Regions from separate parts of the Hylemonella sp. GW821-FHT12C09 genome, predicted to be linked through region 2. Evidence: riboswitches for the same ligand, from Rfam matches in the RefSeq annotation. Region 2 holds a riboswitch; the other holds the start of a gene.
What was found. A riboswitch is a leader RNA that binds a small molecule or an ion and turns the genes downstream of it on or off. The one in region 2 is predicted to bind cyclic di-GMP.
Positions count from the first base shown of each region.

Region 1: another riboswitch for cyclic di-GMP. It lies ahead of AC1RRP_RS05330 (hypothetical protein); the one in region 2 lies ahead of AC1RRP_RS15685 (hypothetical protein).

Region 1 covers NZ_JBXAQQ010000002.1:317,894-327,016, forward strand. Annotated here, with positions in the region: gene AC1RRP_RS05320 (NACHT domain-containing protein) at 1-34, opposite strand, end outside; gene rsgA (ribosome small subunit-dependent GTPase A) at 354-1,409, opposite strand; gene AC1RRP_RS05330 (hypothetical protein) at 1,467-2,468, opposite strand; cyclic di-GMP riboswitch class I at 2,582-2,676, opposite strand; gene AC1RRP_RS05335 (amidohydrolase family protein) at 2,928-4,001, shown strand; gene AC1RRP_RS05340 (LVIVD repeat-containing protein) at 4,027-5,484, shown strand; gene AC1RRP_RS05345 (hypothetical protein) at 5,500-5,886, shown strand; gene AC1RRP_RS05350 (hypothetical protein) at 5,883-7,328, shown strand; gene AC1RRP_RS05355 (flavin-dependent oxidoreductase) at 7,325-8,620, opposite strand; gene AC1RRP_RS05360 (redoxin domain-containing protein) at 8,790-9,123, shown strand, end outside.
Region 2 covers NZ_JBXAQQ010000010.1:39,003-48,125, reverse strand. Annotated here, with positions in the region: gene AC1RRP_RS15735 (hypothetical protein) at 1-42, opposite strand, end outside; gene AC1RRP_RS15730 (NAD-dependent protein deacetylase) at 297-1,121, shown strand; gene AC1RRP_RS15725 (class I SAM-dependent methyltransferase) at 1,457-2,065, shown strand; gene AC1RRP_RS15720 (KTSC domain-containing protein) at 2,093-2,368, opposite strand; gene AC1RRP_RS15715 (AsmA family protein) at 2,434-4,836, opposite strand; gene AC1RRP_RS15710 (hypothetical protein) at 4,948-5,433, opposite strand; gene AC1RRP_RS15705 (DUF1304 domain-containing protein) at 5,459-5,815, opposite strand; gene AC1RRP_RS15700 (hypothetical protein) at 6,057-6,194, opposite strand; gene AC1RRP_RS15695 (hypothetical protein) at 6,203-6,784, opposite strand; gene AC1RRP_RS15690 (hypothetical protein) at 6,829-7,074, opposite strand; gene AC1RRP_RS15685 (hypothetical protein) at 7,071-7,286, opposite strand; cyclic di-GMP riboswitch class I at 7,403-7,492, opposite strand; gene AC1RRP_RS15680 (sulfite exporter TauE/SafE family protein) at 7,623-8,363, opposite strand; gene AC1RRP_RS15675 (MFS transporter) at 8,371-9,123, opposite strand, start outside.

The DNA.
Region 1 (9,123 bases), on a different contig from region 2:
AGAGAAGACCGAGACCGACGAGGTTCTGGTACACGTACCCGCTAAGCGGGATGGCGGTTCGCTTTATTGCGGGTGACAGTGCTGACATCGTGTGCAGTCGGGCGTGCATCGGCAGATGAGTGGCTGCATATTGACATAGTACTGCGTTAGGCTCAGTGACCGGTTACCGATCCAACTGTCGTTGGGTAGATGAGACTCGAACGTCCGCCTCCAGCCTGGACCGGCCATCGGACATTCGACCTAAGACGTACAAACGTCAACGAATCAGATCTTGCGACGCTCAAGCGCCCTCGTCCTCCTGTCAGTACACGCCCGTGGAACGGCCGAGGCGATGGGCCCGGGATAGCTGAGGCTCAGTCCCTCTGCTTCTTGTAGGCGTGCACAAACCGTCCAAACGCCCGGTCCTTCTTGCGCCGCTCCTGCAGCGACGAGTCGTGAAACTCGGATTCCTTGCGCAGCTTCAGGTAGCTGCGCAGGTGCGCCTCGCTGAGTTCGCCCCGTTCGACAGCGGCACCCACCGCGCAACCCGGCTCGCCGCCATGGGTGCAGTCCGGGTAGCGGCACTGGGCGGCCAGGGCGTGGATGTCGGCAAAGGTGTCGGTGATCCCTTCGCCGGCACCCAGCAGGCCCAGCTCGCGCATGCCCGGCATGTCGATGAGCATGCCACCTTGCGGCAGCACGATGAGCTGGCGGCGGGTGGTGGTGTGGCGGCCCTCGCCCGTGTGGCTGACCTCCCCCGTGGCCAAGGCGTCGCCACCGAGCAGGCGGTTGATGAGCGTGGTCTTGCCCACGCCGGAGGAGCCGAGCAGGCAACAGGTCTGGCCGGGGGCCAGGTGCTGGCGCACTTCGTCCACGCCGGCCCCGGTGACGTTGCTGAGGCCGACGATGGGCGCCTGCACGCCGATGCCCTGGATGCGCTCGATCAGGGCCTGCAGTTCCTCCGCGCTGACGAGATCGGTCTTGGTGAGCAGCACCACGGGGGCGATGCCGCCGTCGCGCACCATCACCAGGTAACGCTCCAGCCGCGGCAGGTTGAAGTCGAAGTGGCAGGACTGCACGATGAAGGCGACGTCGATGTTGGCCGCGATCATCTGGAACTCCACGTCGCGGCCCGCGGCCTTGCGGCGCAGGAAGGTGCGGCGCGGCAGCACGTGGTGGATGCTGGCCTGCGTGCCGCCGTCGCGATAACGCACACAGACCCAGTCGCCCACGCAGGGCAGCTCGGCGGAGGTTTCGGCGAGGTGCAGGAACTTGCCGGTCAGCTCGGCGGGGATTTCTCCGCCTACGCCGCGCACCAGGTAGCGCTTGCGGTCCACGGCGGTGACACGGGCCAGGGCCAGGTCTGGCGCACAGAGTTCGGCGGCCTGCGCCGCCCACCCGCTGTCCAGGCCCAGTTCTTCCAGTGTCATGGCGCCAGTTTGGCACAAGCCCGCGGCGTCGCTCGCTCCTGGCACATCACCCGCGGTCTACAGGGGCAGGGCCTTGTTTGCGTCGTCCGTCAGCGACACTGCCTTGAGCCGGATCTGATACCGCCCCGAGTTCACCAGCGCGAGGGCCTGGTCTGAAGACCACTTGGAGGTGGCGCTGAAGTTGAGGCGCACCTCGGCGTTCTGGCCGCGCTTGATGTCCTGGCGCAGGAAGGCGTGCCAGGGCGTGGCGTCGCTGGACGATGCCAGGATGACGGGCAGCGGCTTGCTGCCTGTGGTGTCGAAGAGCCAGGCGTCGAAGGTGATGCGCTTGAGGCTGGGGTAGCCCATGTTCTGCACGTCGACGATGACGGCGATCTCGTCGCGGCCCGAGGCGCCCTGCACGACTTCGGCGCGCTTGAGTGTCACGATCACTTCGGGCGGTGTTTCGATGTGGACCTTGACGCCGGCCGGGCCGGGTGCGGGCTCTGCCACAGCGGCAGACGCCGGGGCGGCTGGCGCAGAGGCTGCAGGCAAGCGGGCCGAGGCCACGGTCGCCGGGGCCGGCGCTGACGCAGCCGTTGCGGGTGCCGGCGCGGGCTTGGGCCGGGGCACAGGCTTGGGGGCCGGTTTGGGCACGGGCCTGGGCGCGGCCACCGGCACGGGGGCGGGCTCGGGCTGGTAGAGGAAGAACAGCAAGGCCAGCACAGCGACAAGCGCGACGACCGCCGTGCCCACGATGACGCGATGCTGGAGCAGCAGCTCGCGCAGCCAGGGCAGCAGGCGGCGCCTGGCCGTGTTGCGCGCGAGGGCAAGCTCCTTGATGACCTGCTCGCCCTTGGCCTGGAAGTCTTCGGAGGACGTGAGCTTGAAGTGCCGATTGCCATAGGCCTTTTTCTGCAAGCCATGGAGGTAACGGATGCGCTTGCGCAAGTCCGCCGGCACGACGTACTGGGCCGTGCTGAGCTTGTTGCGCAGCCCCGCGCCGGTACCGCCCCAGTCGCGCTGGAGCACGCGCTCGATGCGCCTGCAGATGTCGAGAACCTTCTCGTGGTCTTTCACTTCTTGTTCTTCCGTCTGTCACCGAACGCCGCGGGGCAGCAGATGCCTCGCCCCAAGAAAAATGCCCTCTCCCAGCACGGCTGGACGAGGGCCTACCTATACGAACTCTTGTTCCGTGCAACCCCGCTGTCGTAGCTGGCGCCTTGGCGCACACCTTAGACCGGTGGCTTTGCGTACGCACCTTTCGATGCGCTTGCCCTGGTGGCGCCCAGTCTAGCGTGACTGTGTAAAGCGCGCCTCGGGCGCCGGCCCATCACCCCGCAAGGGCGGCGGGCATGGCACGGTCGCGCTGCGCTGCAGCATGAATTCACCTCCCGCGGCCTGCTGGGGTTGCCACCCTCCGTTAGAGGGGAAACCCGTACGGCAAAACAGTTTTGCGGCCATACGCACACACATCATCTATTGCAGAATTCCCCCAGCCTCTCTACGGACAACATCTAAAACCAAGAGGAGACTGTCATGACTGAGCCCGTCCTGCGCATGGCGCCCGCCTGCGCCTGCCTGCCCGAGCGTCGGGGTTTTCTGAGCGGTTTGCTGGCCATGGGTGCCGGCGCCGTGCTGCCCGGTTGCGCCGTCTCCAGCGACGCCGCGGCCCAGGCGATGCGGAACCGCATCGACATCCACCACCACCTGTTCTCGCCGGCCTATGTGGCCGAGCTGGCCAAGGCCAACCAGGCGCCGCCCATCGTGCGCAACTGGTCGCTGGCCAGGACGCTGGACGACATGAACAAGGCCGGCGTGGCCACGGCCATCCTGTCGGTCACTACACCGCAGGTCGGTTTCACCGATGGCGAGAACGCCCGGCGCATCGCCCGCGAGAGCAATGAGTGGGCGGCCCGCCTGGGCCAGGAGCACCCGGAGCGCTTCGGCAGTTTTGCCATGCTGCCCATGCACGACATGGACAGCGCGCTGCGTGAGATGGAATACGCACTGGACACGCTCAAGGCCGACGGCATCGGCCTGCTCACGAGTTATGGCGACAAGTGGCTGGGCCACGCCTCGTTTGCGCCGCTGATGGACGAGCTCAACCGCCGCAAGGCCATCCTCTACACACACCCGACGGCCGCCAACTGCTGCCGCAACATCTTGACACCCGAGGTGCCGCCCACGGTGATCGAGTTCGGCACCGACACCACGCGCACCATCACCGACATCGTCTTCTCCGGCACGGCCGCGCGCTGCCCGGATCTGCGCTTCATCTTCTCGCACGCCGGCGGCACCCTGCCCTTCCTGACCGAGCGCCTGCTCAAGATGCCGGTGCTGGACCCGAAGCTGCAGCCGCGTGTGCCCAAGGGCGTGCTGCACGAGCTGCGGCGCTTCTATTACGACACCGCCTGGTCGGCGCACCCGATGGCGCTGGCTTCGCTCACGCGGCTGGTGGATGTGAGCCAGATCCTGCTGGGCTCCGACTACCCCTACCGCACCGGCGAAGACAACGTGAAGGGCCTGATCGACTACGGCTTCTCCGCAGCCGATCTGCAGGCCATCGGCCGCGGCAACGCGCTGCGCCTGCTGCCCCGCCTCGCGAGCTGAATTTCAACCCCAACTGGAGACAGCGATGAACCGCTTGAACGCGACGAAGTGGTCGATGCTGGTGACCGGCCTGCTGGCCTCGTCCCTGGTGTTGGCACAGACGACCACCAAGGACGAAGCCCACAACATGAAGCTGGTGGGCTACAGCGACCTGCAGGCCCGCACGGCCTACCAGCCCACGATCCAGAAGCAGGGCGAGCGCTGGATCGCCTATGTCGGCCACCACGGCGACTACAAGCTCAACCCGCTGACGGGTGTGCAGGAGCACAACGGCACGTCCATCATCGACGTGACCGACCCGAGCAAGCCGAAATACCTCAAGCACATCCCCGGCGAAGAAGGCAAGGCCGAACAGGGCGGCGCGCAGATGGTGCGCATCTGCGCCGGCGCCGACCTGCCCAAGGGCGACAAGAGCAAGTACTACATGCTGCGGGTGTTCGGCAACCAGGCCCATGAGATCTGGGACGTGACCGACCCGGCCAACCCCTCGCTGCTGACCACCATCGTCAAGGGCCTCAAGGGCACGCACAAGAACTTCTGGGAGTGCGACACCGGCATTGCCTACCTGGTCTCGGGCCACCCGCAGTGGCGCACCAACCGCATGACCCAGGTGTACGACCTGTCGGACCCGGTCAAGCCCGTGTTCATTCGTGACTTCGGCCTGGTGGGCCAGCAGCCGGGCGCCAGCGGCAATGTGCCGATCGCCGTGCACGGCCCCATCTCCGGCGGCCCCAAGGGCAATCGCGTGTACTTCGGCTACGGCACCAACACCGAAGGCGTGCTGCAGATCGTGGACCGCGACAAGCTGCTCAACGGCCCCAAGGAACCCACCCCCGAAAACCTGCTGGCCCCGCAGGTGGCCCGTATGGACCTGCCGCCCATGCACGGCGCGCACACGGCCTTCCCGCTGTTCGGCATGAAGATCCCCGAGTTCGAGAAGAACCTGCTGGGCCATACGCGCGACTTCATCGTGATCACCGACGAGGCGATCCAGAAGGAATGCCTGGAAGGCCGCCAGATGGTCTGGTTCGTGGACGTGACCACCGAGTCCAAGCCCATGGGCGTGGCCAGCTGGACCGTGCCCGAGAAGAGCGGCAACTTCTGCAAACGCGGCGGCCGCTTCGGCGCCCACTCGTCCAACGAGCATGTGTCCCCGGTGTTCGACAAGAAGGTGATGTTCTTCTCCTTCTTCAACGCCGGTGTGCGCGCGCTGGACGTGCGCAACCCCTTCAGCCCGAAAGAGATCGCCTATTTCATCCCCGGCATGAACAAGAACACCGTGGTGCTGGAGACCCCGGCCAACCAGGCGACCAAGCTGCCCTACACCGAGGCCGCGACCAAACGCGCCATCCAGACCAACAATGTGGACGTGGATGACCGCGGCTACATCTACATCGTGGACCGCGCCAACAGCGGCATGCACATCCTGAAGCTGACGGGCTCGGCCGCGAAGGTGGCGGACATGCAGGCGGCCCTCAAATAAAAGCCTGGCCCGACCATGCGCTACCAGAGACTGGCTCTCGGCGCCCTGACTGCCCTGGCCCTGCAAGCCGGGGCAGTTTCCGTTGCGGCGGCCGACCGCACGTTTGAACTGCAGCTCATCGCCGGCAAGGTAGCCGAGCCTCAGCGCAAGCTGCGCGTGAGCAAGGGCGACAAGGTCACGCTGCGCGTCAGCAGCGATGAGGCCGGGCAACTGCACCTGCATGCCTACCATGTGGACGCCACGCTCACAGCGAACCAAGCGAGCGTGGTGAGTTTCGAGGCCCATGCCACCGGGCGCTTCCGCCTGCAGTGGCACCCGGCCACGCCTGCGGCCCAACCCGCCGGCAAGGCGGCGGGGCACCACGCCGAGCCACTGGCCACGCTGGACGTGATGCCGCGATGAAACCACGCGCCTGGCCTGCCGCAGCCGCGTTGCTCTGGCCTGCATGGGCTGCCGCGCACGGTTTTGACGAACGCTACGACCTGCCGGCACCGCTGGGCTATTTTGTGGGGGGAGCCTGCGCTACGGTGGGCTTGTCCTTCGTGGTGATCGCGCTGTTTGCACGCACCCGCCCGCGGGCCGGGGTGGCCCCGCCCGCAGCGGGCCGCTGGCGCCTGCCTCTCGGGGCGCCGGCCCGGGCGCTCGGTCTGGGCCTGCGGCTGCTGGCGCTGGCGCTCTTTGTGCTGGCCGTGATCTCGGCCCTGTACGGCACGGGCGACCCGCTGGTGAACCTGGCACCCACGCTGGTGTGGATCGTGGCCTGGCTGGGTTTGGCCCTGGTGGCGGCGTTTGTCGTCGACATCTGGCCATTGCTGGACCCGTGGCGCACGCTGTACGAGGCGCTGGACGCACTGGCGCGCCGGCTGGGCGTGGCGCGGGGCCTGAACCTCGGTTGGCGCTGGCCCGGGCGGCTGGGCCGCTGGCCCGCCGTGCTTCTGCTGCTGCTCTGGGGCTGGTTCGAGATGGTGTACCCGATTGCCACCGTGCCCTCGCGGCTGGGCAGCCTGCTGTGCATCTGGACGGCCATCAACCTCGCGGGCATGGCGTGTTTTGGCCGCGAGGTCTGGCAGCGCCACGCCGATCTGTTCTCGGTGGTCTACGCCACGCTCGGCCGCCTGGCGCCCCTGGTCTGGGATGCGCAGGCACAGGCCCTGCGGCTGCGCTGGCCCGGCGCCGGTGTGCTGGAAGGGCCCGGCCTGTCCCAGCGCGAGCAGATCGGCACCGTGGGCTTTGTCATGGCCATGTTGTCCACCGTCCTGTTCGACGGCATGCACGGGGGCAATGCCTGGTTTTTCCTGGACAGCCTCTTGCACCGCCACTTCCCCCGCTGGATGGATGTCAACGGCTATGTGCCCGGCACGACGGGGCTGGTCGGCGTGTGGCTGTTCTTCCTGCTGGCCTATGGGGCCAGCTGTTTCATCACCGCGCGGCTCACGCGCCAGGACAGCATGAGCCGCACCGCCGTGCGTTTTGCGCTGACGCTGGTGCCAATCGCGGCGGCCTACGTCCTGGCCCACAATTTTTCCAGCCTGCTGATCCAGGGGCAGAACGTGATCGCCATGCTGTCCGACCCGCTGGGCCGGCAATGGAACCTGTTCGGCACGGCCGGGCATTACGCCAACATCGGGCTGATCGATGCGCGCACCACCTGGTACGTAGCGATTGGTGCCATCGTCGCCGGCCATGTGCTGTCGGTGGGGCTGGCGCACCGCATCGCGCTGCGCGACTATGCGACCCAGCGGCAGGCCGTGGTGGCGACGCTGCCGCTGACGCTGCTGATGGTGTTCTACACGGCGATCAGCCTGTCGGTGATCGCCGAGCCCATGGTGAATTTCCAGAGCTAGGCGACGCGCGCGCCCGGCGTGATGATGGGCGGCGCCGCGTTCAAGGCTTCGATGGCGAAGCCCGCCGCCTGCTTGTAGCGGGCCATGAACTCGTCGCGTTCGGCCTTGGGGATCACGTCGTCGATGTTGTCGAAGACACCGCCGCAGCGTTCTTCCACCACACCCAGGATGGCAAAGGGGCCGGAGCCGCGGTTGCGCAGCACCAGGGCCGAGATGTCCTTGCACAGCTTCTGGTCGTAAGCCTGCAGGGCTTGCGGTGTCACGCCGTGCTGCAGCATGGCCGCACCCAGCACGCGGGTGTCCACGATGGCCTGGCTGGCGCCGGCCGAGCCCACGGGGTACATCACGTGGGCCGCGTCGCCCAGCAGGGCCACGCGGCCGTCCACCCAGGTGGGCACGGGGTCGCGGTCGATCATGGGGTACTCGAACACTTCCTTGGCGCCGCGCAGCATGGCGGGCACATCGAGCCAGTCGTAGTTCCAGCCCTCGAAGTGGTGGATGAACTCCTCCAGTTGCACGCGACGGTTCCAGTCGCCCTGGGTCCAGCCGCCCTGGTTGTCCACGGTGATCTCGGCGATCCAGTTGATGGTGGACAGGCCCGTGGCCGGGTCCGGCGGCGAGATGGGGTAGACCACCACGCGGTGCCTGAGCGAGCCCACGCCCACGAAGGACGCCCCCGTGCGATGCGCCACGCCCGGCGTGACACCGCGCCACATGATGGCACCACCCCACTGGATGGGTGGCTGCGTGAGGTGCATCTGCGCGCGCACGGCAGAGTGCAGGCCGTCGGCGGCGATGAGCAGGCTGCCTGGCACCTCGCGGCGTTCGCCGCTGCGGGTTTCGATGGTGGCGGTGACGCCCTGCTGATCGTTGCGATAAGCAGCGACGCGGCAGCCCAGCTGCACGGCGCCCGGCCCCAGGCGGCGCTGCACTTCCTTGAGCAAGAGCATCTGCAGCTGGCCGCGGTGCACGGAATACTGCGGCCACTTGTAGCCCGCCAGCAGGCCACGCGGCTCGGCGTACACGTCGTTGCCGTTGCGGCCCACCAGCGCCCATTCGCGCGCCTGGATGCCGATGGTGTCCAGCTGCTGCGCGCCTATGCCCAGCTCATACAACTCGCGCACGGCATTGGGTTGCAGATTGATGCCCACGCCCAGGGGCAAGAGTTCGGGCACGGCCTCGAAGACCTGGCAGGGCACGCCGATCTGGTGCAGGGTGAGGGCCAGCGTCAGGCCGCCGATGCCGCCGCCAGCGATGAGGACGGGGGCTTGTTCTTTGTTGTGGGAAGTCATGGGGAAATTCTTGGGATCACGTGCGTCGCCAGCACTGTAAAGCATGGCCGGGCCGCGGGCGGCAGCCTGGCGTCACGCACGGGTCTGGGTGGGCCCCTTCACGCCGGGGCCAAGCGCAAACAGGCCTCCCATAAACAAGGGATAGGCATGCGCACCCGGCAGTCACACAATGAATCAAAACAAGGAAGAAGGGGGCATCGTGTTCTTACATCTATTGGGTACGCTGGTTCTGTCGGCTGTGTTTCTGATGGCGGGTGTGCTGAAGCTATTCAACCGCGAAGACACCGCCAGAAACCTGCTGGAGTTCGGGGTTCCCGCATGGCTCTCGCGCCCGGGCGCACTGGCCTTGCCGCTCGCAGAAATCACGGTAGCCCTGGCGCTTTGGCCGGCCTCTACCGCGACGTGGGGCGCAGCTGCCGCGCTGGCGCTGTTGCTGCTCTTCATGAGCGCCATCGGCTGGAACCTGCTGCAGGGCAGGAAGCCAGCCTGCCGGTGCTTCGGCC
Region 2 (9,123 bases):
GGCGATGGCGCTGAGGGCCAGGGAAACTGCGATCTTTTTCATGGTGAAACTCCTTGGTGTGTGGTGTCGTCACGCCGAAGAACCAGGGGCCCCTTGTGGGTTTGGCCGTCCATTTCTCGCTGCAACTTCGTCGTGTGGTAAGACTAAGTCGTTTGTAAAAAAGCGCAACAGCGCGTGACACACGCCGTATCCGTTTCTGTCGATTAATTCACGGCGCCATCCGCCCGGCCGGCGCCAGCGTGAAATAAGTCACACGAATTCCCCGGCCTGCTTTTCCCGCACCGCACAATCCGCCCATGGACGGCCTGCAACCTTTGATTGATTTCGTTGCCAAGCACCCGCGCTTGCTGGTCATCACCGGCGCCGGCTGCAGCACTGCCGCTGGCATTCCGGACTACCGTGACGAAAACGGCGACTGGAAACGCCGCGAGCCCATGCGTTATCAGCTTTTCGTGGAAAGCGCGCTGGCGCGCCAGCGCTACTGGGCCCGCAGCATGCTGGGCTGGTCCACCATGGCCGGTGCGCAGCCCACGGCCGCGCACCACGCCCTGGCGCAGCTGGAGCGCGCAGGGCGCATCGTGCAGCTCGTCACGCAGAACGTCGACGGCCTGCACCAGGCCGCAGGCAGTGCCGCGGTAGTGGATCTGCATGGCCGCATCGACACGGTGTGCTGCCTGGGTTGCGGCGCGCGTTCACCGCGCCGTGCCTTGCAGGAGCAGTTGATGGCGCGCAATCCGGACTGGCTAGGACTTGATGCACGCATCCTGCCGGATGGTGATGCCGATCTGGAGTCGCTCGACTTTGCCGGTTTCCACCTACCCGCTTGCCCGCACTGCCGTGGTTTGCTCAAGCCCGATGTGGTGTTTTTTGGGGAGAGCGTGCCGCGTGAGCGCGTGGCCGCCGTGCGGGAGGCTTTGACGCAGGCCGACGCCGTGCTCGTGGCCGGCTCGTCGCTGATGGTGTATTCGGGTTACCGCTTTGTGGAGGAGGCGGTGGCGGCGGGCAAGCCGGTGGCGGCGGTGAACCGGGGGCGGACGCGGGCGGATCCAGTGTTGGCGCTTAAATTGGAGAAAGAGGTGGGGGAAGCCATCGAGGCACTGGCAGCGGAACTGGCTGCGTAGGGGCCGGCTACGTTGCCGCGGTCCTGGTGGGTCCCTGCTTTGCGTCGCTCGATCTTTTCCCGAGAGGGTTGAAGAATTCGCGCCAGAAAATAGCCGACGCCAAGCGGTACAAAAAGCCGCAAATACCCCCATAGGCGCGGGATGACATCGCCCCAGGGTTCGGACGTTCCACCGCATGCAGCAGTGAGCGCCTGATTTGCATGCAAGGCGGTGTGGTCCCGCTGTGCATGCATAGGTACAGCAGGTTCGCCCAGGACACATGAACCTACCCGTGTCCTGCGCCATACTCCCCAATGACTCCCCGTGCCGAACGCCGCAGAGAAAAAGGAACCATCGTGCAATCTGCCAGTGACCAGTGGTTCGATGAGGCCTACTACCAGCGCTACTACTTTGACAAGAAGACCAGCGGGCTCGACCCCGCACATATGACGCGCTTGAGTGCCTTCGTGTGCAGCTACCTCCAGTACCTGCGTGTGCCCGTGCGGCGGGTGCTGGATGTAGGCTGCGGCATCGGCCTGTGGCGCGAGCTGCTGGTGCCGCACTTTCCCGGCGTCAGCTACCACGGCGTGGAGGTCAGCGACTACCTCTGCGCGCGTTACGCATGGGAGCGCGGATCGGTGGTGGACTACCGGTGTGCCGAGCCGTTCGACCTGGTGATCTGCCAGGGCGTGCTGCCCTACCTGAGCGAGGCCGATCTGAAGCGCGCTCTGGAAAACCTGGCCACGCTGAGCCGCGGCGCCTTGTACGTGGAAGCCGCGACGCGCGAGGACTACGAGCGTGAAACCATCGACGCTGCGCTGACCGACCCGCGCCTGTTCCGTCACCCTGCCCGTCTGTACCGGCGCGGCCTGTCGGACGGATTCACGGAGTTGGGTGGAGGCCTCTGGCTGAGCCACCAGGCCGAGGTGCCGCTGTTCGAACTCGAGTGCGCGGGCGGCCGCTGACCACGCCCTCCATCGCCATCGACCGAGTCACTCCCCGCCCCCAAACAAATCCTGAAACTTCTGCGCCGCATCGTCGGCGCCTGAGCTCTTGCTCATCGGTACCCCCTTCGGATACTCCTCCGCAATCCGGTCTTCCCAATAAGTCGTCGGATTCGGTGCGGCGCACAGCCGGCGAAAGACTTCCTGCGGCACTTGCTTGTAGGCCAGGACAGTTTTGCTGTCCCAATGCAGGTCCAGTTGCTGTGTGGACGTGTCGTAGTCTGCGCGACGGATGCGTCCGATGGTGAAGGTCTTGCTCAGCATGGCGCATTGTCTCGGGCGCCAGGCCCGGGCGCAAGGGGACTTCGAGCAACGTCCCTTGCCGCGGCTTATTTGCCTGGGGGTTTGCCGGTGCCGGTTGTGCTGGCGGTGGTCGCCATGCCGGCAGGTATGGCCGGAGCCGCTGCCAGGGCCGCCGTCACGCGCGCCTGGTTGGCCCGCGCCAGTCGCGGCAGGTTGCCGCCGCTGGCCTCGCCCAGGCTGTAGCTGAGCGTGGCCGTGGTCATGGGGCCGTTGATGCGCAAGGGGACGTTGATGCCCGCGAGTTCGGCCAGTTCGCCTGCGCTGGCGCGCTTGATACCTGGCGCCACCGTGGCATCGAGCCAGCCGTCCAGCTGCAGGGTGTCGAGGTCCAGGTCCGCTTCACCCTTGCCTGTGAAGAGTGGCGACTTCCACAGCAGGTCTTCGCTGCGCGCCTTGCCCTGCGTCACGACCATGCTGGCCTTGAATTCGTTGTAGGCGGTGCTCTCGGTCAGGCGCACACCGTCGCGGCGTTCGGCCCCGCTCAGGCCCAGCTGGTCCCTGCCCGCGAGCAGGGCCTCGGGCAGGTCAAGGCCGGCCAGCGTGCCGCGCGTGAGCGAGAGGCTGGCTGTGCCGGTGAGCGACTGGCGCAGCGTTGGCAGCGTGGCACCTTGCGCGCTCAGGTCGAATACCAGGTTGCCCTTGCCGCTGAGAGGGGACTCGCCGCCGCTCAGGTCGGCCAGCAGCGTGTCGATCTGCACGCCCGTGAGTTTCTGGCGCACGCTGAGTTGCGGCGCCTCGCCGGCGCTCAGGGTCCAGGCACCTTGCAGGTTGCCGCCATACAGCTGCGCGGTGATGGGCTCCACACTGAGCGTGCCCGAGGCGGCGCGCAACTCGGCGGCGAACGCGCCGGCCTGCAGGCGCGCCACGCGCAGTGACTCGCTGCGCAGCTTGCCACGCAGGCTCAGCGTCTTGAGCCGGCCGAAGTCCTGCGCTTGCGTGCTTTCCTGCAGGCGGCGCGTCCAGTCGCTCACTAGGTAGCGGTCCAGGTCCAGCGCATTGGCCGCGAGGTCGAAGGTCCAGGCCGGGGCCTTGAAGTCCTGCAGTTGCACGCGGCCGCTGAGCTGGCTGTCGTCCAACCCGGCTTTGAGGTCCAGCGTCACGTCCTGCGTGGCCAGGGCGGCCAGCAGCTTGCCACTGGCCGTGGCCTGCAGGCGCGCGGCCAGCAGGGGGTGGCTGGCGGTCCAGCGGGTGTTGAGGGCTTCGAGTTGCAGCTGGCGTTTCTCGATGTCGTAGAGCAGAGGGCTGTTGCCGCGCCCCTGCAGCAGACCACCTGCGTGCCTGAGTTCGATGCTGCCTTGTACATCGGCGCTCTTCCAGGTCTTGGCACCGGCCTCGATGGCGGGCACCTGCAGCGTGGCGGCCAGCACGGACGGGTCGCGCGTGATGCGGCCTTCCAGGGCGAGGGCGCTGGCCTGCCAGAGGTCGCGCGTGAGCTGCACGCGCGCCGCCGCGAGCTTGCCTTCGAAAGGGTCCAGCGCCAGCCGGCCGCGCGCCGTGGCGCTGAAGGGCTCCAGCACCAGCCGGTGCTGGTCCGGCCAGGCCGTGAGCCGGCCGCGCCAGTCCAGCAGCAGTTCCTTGAAGCCGAGGGCATCACCTTGCGCATGGCCTTCCATCTGGGACAGCTCGTAGCGATGGGCCGCGTGGTCATAAAGCATCTGCGCGTTCAGGCGCAACTGCAGGTCCAGCTGGGGCTGTGCCGACTGCAGGCGCAGGCTGGCCTGTACTTGCCCGGCCGTGGCGTCGGCCAGGCGGCCGGTTTCCAGGTTCAGCTCGTGCACGAAATAGGCCTGGCCCGAGGCCTCGTCATGAAGGTTGAGCGTGGAGTCGAGCACACGCACTTTCTCCACCGCGAACTGGAGTTCGCCCATCCAGTCGGCCGGTTGCAGCAGGTCGTCGAAATTGGTGCTGCCGTCGGGGTGGCGCAGCAGGTTGGCGTGCACGCCGTCGAGTACGACGCGTTCCACCTGCACCTGCTTGGTGAACAGTGGCCACCAGGCGACGTAGAGCCGCGCGTTCTCCACCGAGGCGAACTTGAGGCTGCTGTTGCGCTGGCTCAGGCTGAGCTTGCCGGTCTCCAGGCCCAGCTGCGGGAACCAGGTGACGTGGATGTCGCCTTCGAGCACCAGGTCGCGCTGCTTGTGGGTCTTGACGTAGTCGACGATCTGCGACTTGAAGTCGTTGGCGTCGAGCAGGTGGAAGGCCAGGCTCACGATGCCGCCGATCAGTATCAGCATCAGCACCAGGCTGCCCAGCGCGTGGCGCCAGTGCTCCTTGGCGTAGCCCTCGGCAAAGGGCAGCTTGACCGGGGTGATGTAGGCCAGCGTGACGCCGATCACCCCGTACCAGCCCAGGAAGGCAAGCTTGAGCGAGCCTGCCGGCGCGGGGACGGCGGCAGGTGCAGGTGGCGCTTTCTTGCCGGGCTTGCTCATGGGGAGGAGGGGGAGAAGACAGGGACAACCATTCTTGATGAAGTGGTGGTTGCCGTCTGTAAGTTGTGGTAACGACGGCGTGTCGTTCCCCCTGCAGCGCGCGCCCTGGTGTCAGGCCGGCTTTTTCCTTTTCCTCCGCAGGAAGAACCAGGCATACAGCGCGGCCAGCAGCAGCACGTTGCTGAAGAAGATGCGCGGGTCGCTCCATGGCACTCCGTCGACCCGCAGGTCCGAGAGCGGCCACAGGAAGGGCGTGGGGAAGAAGGCTGCGCTGTGCGTGAAGATGTCCACAGCGATGTGCAGGCCCCAGGCGCCCAGCTCCATCAGGGGCTTGCCGCGCACCAGCCAGACCAGGCCGAACACGAGGGCGAACACGACCAGGCTGTGCGTGGCGTTGTAGAGGCTGTACACATAGGCCGGGATCAGCGTAGGGTCCGGCGGGTGCCCCAGGCCATGGACCCACAGGCCGTTGACAAAGACCAGCCCGAAGGAAAAGAGGTCCGGCACGGTGCCGAAGCCGAAGGCGGTCCAGAAGCTGCGCCGGCTGGCGCGGCCGAGTGCAAGGCCGCCCCAGAGTCCGTGCGAGACGATGTCCATGTGCGGGGCTGCAGCCGGCGTGGGGCTACGACAGCATCAGCAGCACCAGCCCCAGCGCAGCCGGCAAGGCCTGCACGAACAGGATCTTGCGGCTGGCGGTCGCCGCGCCGTACAGGCCGGCCACCAGCACGCAGAGCAGGAAGAAGACCTGGATGTGCGTGCCCGCGGTGCCCAGGCTCAACCCCCAGAGCAGGCCGGCGGCCAGAAAGCCGTTGTACAGGCCCTGGTTGGCGGCCAGCACCTTGGAGGCCTGGGCCTTCTCCAGCGTCTGGCCGAAGGCCTTCAGGCCGGCCGGCTTGTCCCAGAGGAACATTTCCAGCACGAGGAACCAGATGTGCAGCAGGGCGACGAGGACGATGACGACGGCGGCAACGACAGACATGGCGTTTCCTTCGGGTGGGGTGCGCAGGTATCAAACGATACCCTAGTACTGCGCCCCAGAAGTATCGAAACATGAAAGCGCGCCTTCGCGCGCATGGCCGCGTTGCAAATCCTCGCCATAGCGCAGGCTAGGGCTGTGGTTTGCGCCTGGCCCTGCCCACGAATTCATCGCTTTCATCATGTTCCTCTACCTCTGGGGCGCAGTACCAGGCGCAGGCCGGCGAGGAAAGGCGTCCGCCGGCTTAGCCGGTCAGGGCGTCCACTTCCTGCGCCGTGGTCCAGGCGATGGGGTCGCGGTCGAGTTCGGCCAGCAGCAGTGCGATCACGCGGGGAATGCTCGGAAGCGCGGCGGGGGAGTGGAGCAGGCTGGCAAGTTCCATCGGGTGCTTCAGAGTTGCCCGTACTGGGTGCTGCCGATGTCGCTTTTCCCGCCGGTGGCGGCGGGGGCGCTGCCGGTCGGTTCGGCGGGCGTCTCTGCGCTGCGGCGGGCCAGGCGCACCCGGGCATGGGAGACGTCACCCGGGACTTCACGTGTGCGCATGGCCGCGGCCGCCCTGGCCTGTTCGGCGCCGTCGCCGGCGCGGGCCGGCATGGCGAAGGCGTCGACCGATTCGTCGACGCGCCAGAAGACGCCCTGCAGCGTGACACCCGCGCGGTTCATGGCGCCGGTCATCATGCGCTGCTCGGCCTGGGCGAAGCTGGCGGCTGTGCCATTCCACTTGGCTTCGAACAGCTTGCTCACTTCGATCATGGCGATGAAGACCTCGTGCTGCTGGTCGACGTTCACCACCTTGAACTTGTACATGTTGGAGAGCACTTCCATGGCCAGCATGCTTTCGCGGATGGACTGGTAGAGCATCTCGCGCCGGTAGCGCATGCCCTCGTCGGCTGGCATGCGTTCCGCACGGGCTTCGCGCTGGGCTGGGGCGGCGGCCTTCTGGCCGAGCAGGGACTTGATCTGGGGCAGCATGGGCATACTCCGGTGGCGATGTCGGGAGGGTGGTGGTTGGCGTCTCAGCGGAATTTCATCCGGGCCTGGAAGGCGGCCCAGCAGTTGGCGCAGCGGAAACGACCGGGTGAGGTTGCCACCCCACCGGCTTCGGGCCGGTCGGTCTGGCATTCGCCGATGCAAAAGCGCAGCTTGTCACGTTGCGGGTCGAGCGAACCCGGCAGGGCGGGCGACATGCGCCCGCGCACCGAACGGGTATTCGCCGAGGCGACTTCCTGCCGGGGCGCTGCCGTGGCGTCGGACGGGTTCACCCTGCGGCCTCGCTCAGTTGCTTCTGTTGCCTTATCCGCCGGGTGTATTCGTGCAGGGCCGCCTCGGCCCGGTCGATTTCGCGCGCCGGCGCGGCGTAGGCCAGCAGGCCGTCCTGCAGCATGGCGCTCATGGCGGTCAGGGTCTCATGCCAGGCCGCTTCGGCGTCGCTGGCCGGCGGGGGGTGGGCGAACTCTGCTTGCGGGTCTTCCATGCGTGCTTCCATTCAAGGGCCGGCACGCTGGCAGAAAAGCGGGGGTGGCAAAACACAGAAGCGCGCCGACGCCGTTTCTGCTTGCGACAAGAGCCGGTCTTGCAACAGACTGTCTTGACGGCAACCCCGCTATCGTGCCCAGACCGTGGGCTTTAGACCGGAGGCTTTGCGACCCCGACTTTCGTGCGGGTGTGCCAAATTGAGACATCCATTCTATCGGCGAATGGCCGGGTGTCGCCGAGCAAATCTGAGCCGTCTGGCACCTTTGTTGTCGCGGAATCTGGCTATGAACGGCAGTTGATCGATAGCGGATAGATGGGCTGAGAGACTGCGCCCTCAGTCATGCGGCCAGGCCATCCACAGGATGGCCAGCCCGGACACCAGCATCACGGCTTCCATGAGTTGCAGGAAGCGGTGCTCGGGCAGGTGCAGCACCAGGCGCCTGGACAGGGTGGAGCCGATGAGCACGAAGACGCCGATCAGCAGGCCCTGGCCGATGGCGCGGTGGTCGATCACGCCCAGTGTGTGGAAGGTCGCGCCCTTGGCCAGGAAGACGGCCAGCGAACTGGCGGCTTCGGTGCCGATGTAGGCGCCTTTCACGAGGCCGTAGGCCAGGAAGAAGGGGGTGTTGATCGCACCGGTGGAGGCCACGATGCCCGTGAGGTAGCCGATGATCGCGCCCACCAGCGCCATGTGGCCGAGGTGGGGACGCCATGCCATGCGGCGCAGCCAGCGCCGCACCGGGATCATGAGCAGCAGGAAGCTGCCGAGGATGAGCTCGATCAGGCGCGGGTTGAACTGCACCAGGGTGTTGGCGCCCAGCACCACGGCGGGCACGGAGGTGGCCGCGTAGACGCCGCAGAGTTTCCAGTCGATGCTGCGCCACCACAGTCCCACGCGCGCGAGGTTGGCCACGATGGCTACCAGCGCAATCACGGGCACGGCCGTCATGGGGCCATAGAAGTACACCAGCGGCGGCATCAGCAGGATGGTGGTGCCGAAGCCGATCACGCCACCCAGCACGCCCGCGCCCAGGCCGACGGCACAGATCAGCAGCATGGGCAGCAGTTCGCTCATGGTTGCTTCAGCTGCGCACCGTGCTCTCGATCACGAAGCGCTTCACGACCAGCGGGGTGTCGCCGATGTGAAACGCCCGCGCCCGCTCGCGCAGCGCGACGTCGTCGGCCGTCATGCGTTCGAAGCGGCGCAGGTGATCGGTCCAGGACTCGTCGACGATGTGCTCGACGTAGACGCCCGGCTGGCTCAGGTCGTGCAGCAGCTCCCAATGCAGCGCGCCGCGGCGCAGGCGGCTGTGCCGGTTCTCCTCCAGTACGGCCTTGAACGCTTCGGCCTGCGCCGGATCGATGCGGTATTCGATGGTGACCAGGATGTGACCGGAGGACGGCGGCGTGCTGACCACCGGCTGCGTGTACTCGCTCGCCGGCGTCAGGTCTTCCTCGCCGTGGTGGCCGGCCCAGTAGCGCCGCGCCAGGAACAGGGACAGCACGGCCGAGATGGCTGCCACCAGCAGGCTGGTCTGCACGCTGCTCCAGGTGGCCACCTGTCCCCAGACGGCAGCGCCGATGGCGCCCGAGCCCATGAGCGCCATCTGGTACATGGACATGCCCCGGGCGCGCACCCAGTTGGGCAGCGCCATCTGGGCTGACACGCTCAGGGAATTGGCCACCGTGATCCAGGCCACACCGCCCAGGAACATGGTGGGCACGGCCAGGTAGATATTGGGCGTGAAGGCGATCACGGCCATCGAGGCGGCCTGCAGCACGGTGCCGAAGACCACGCGCTGGTCGAGGTTCATGGCCTGGCGCATGCGCGGCAG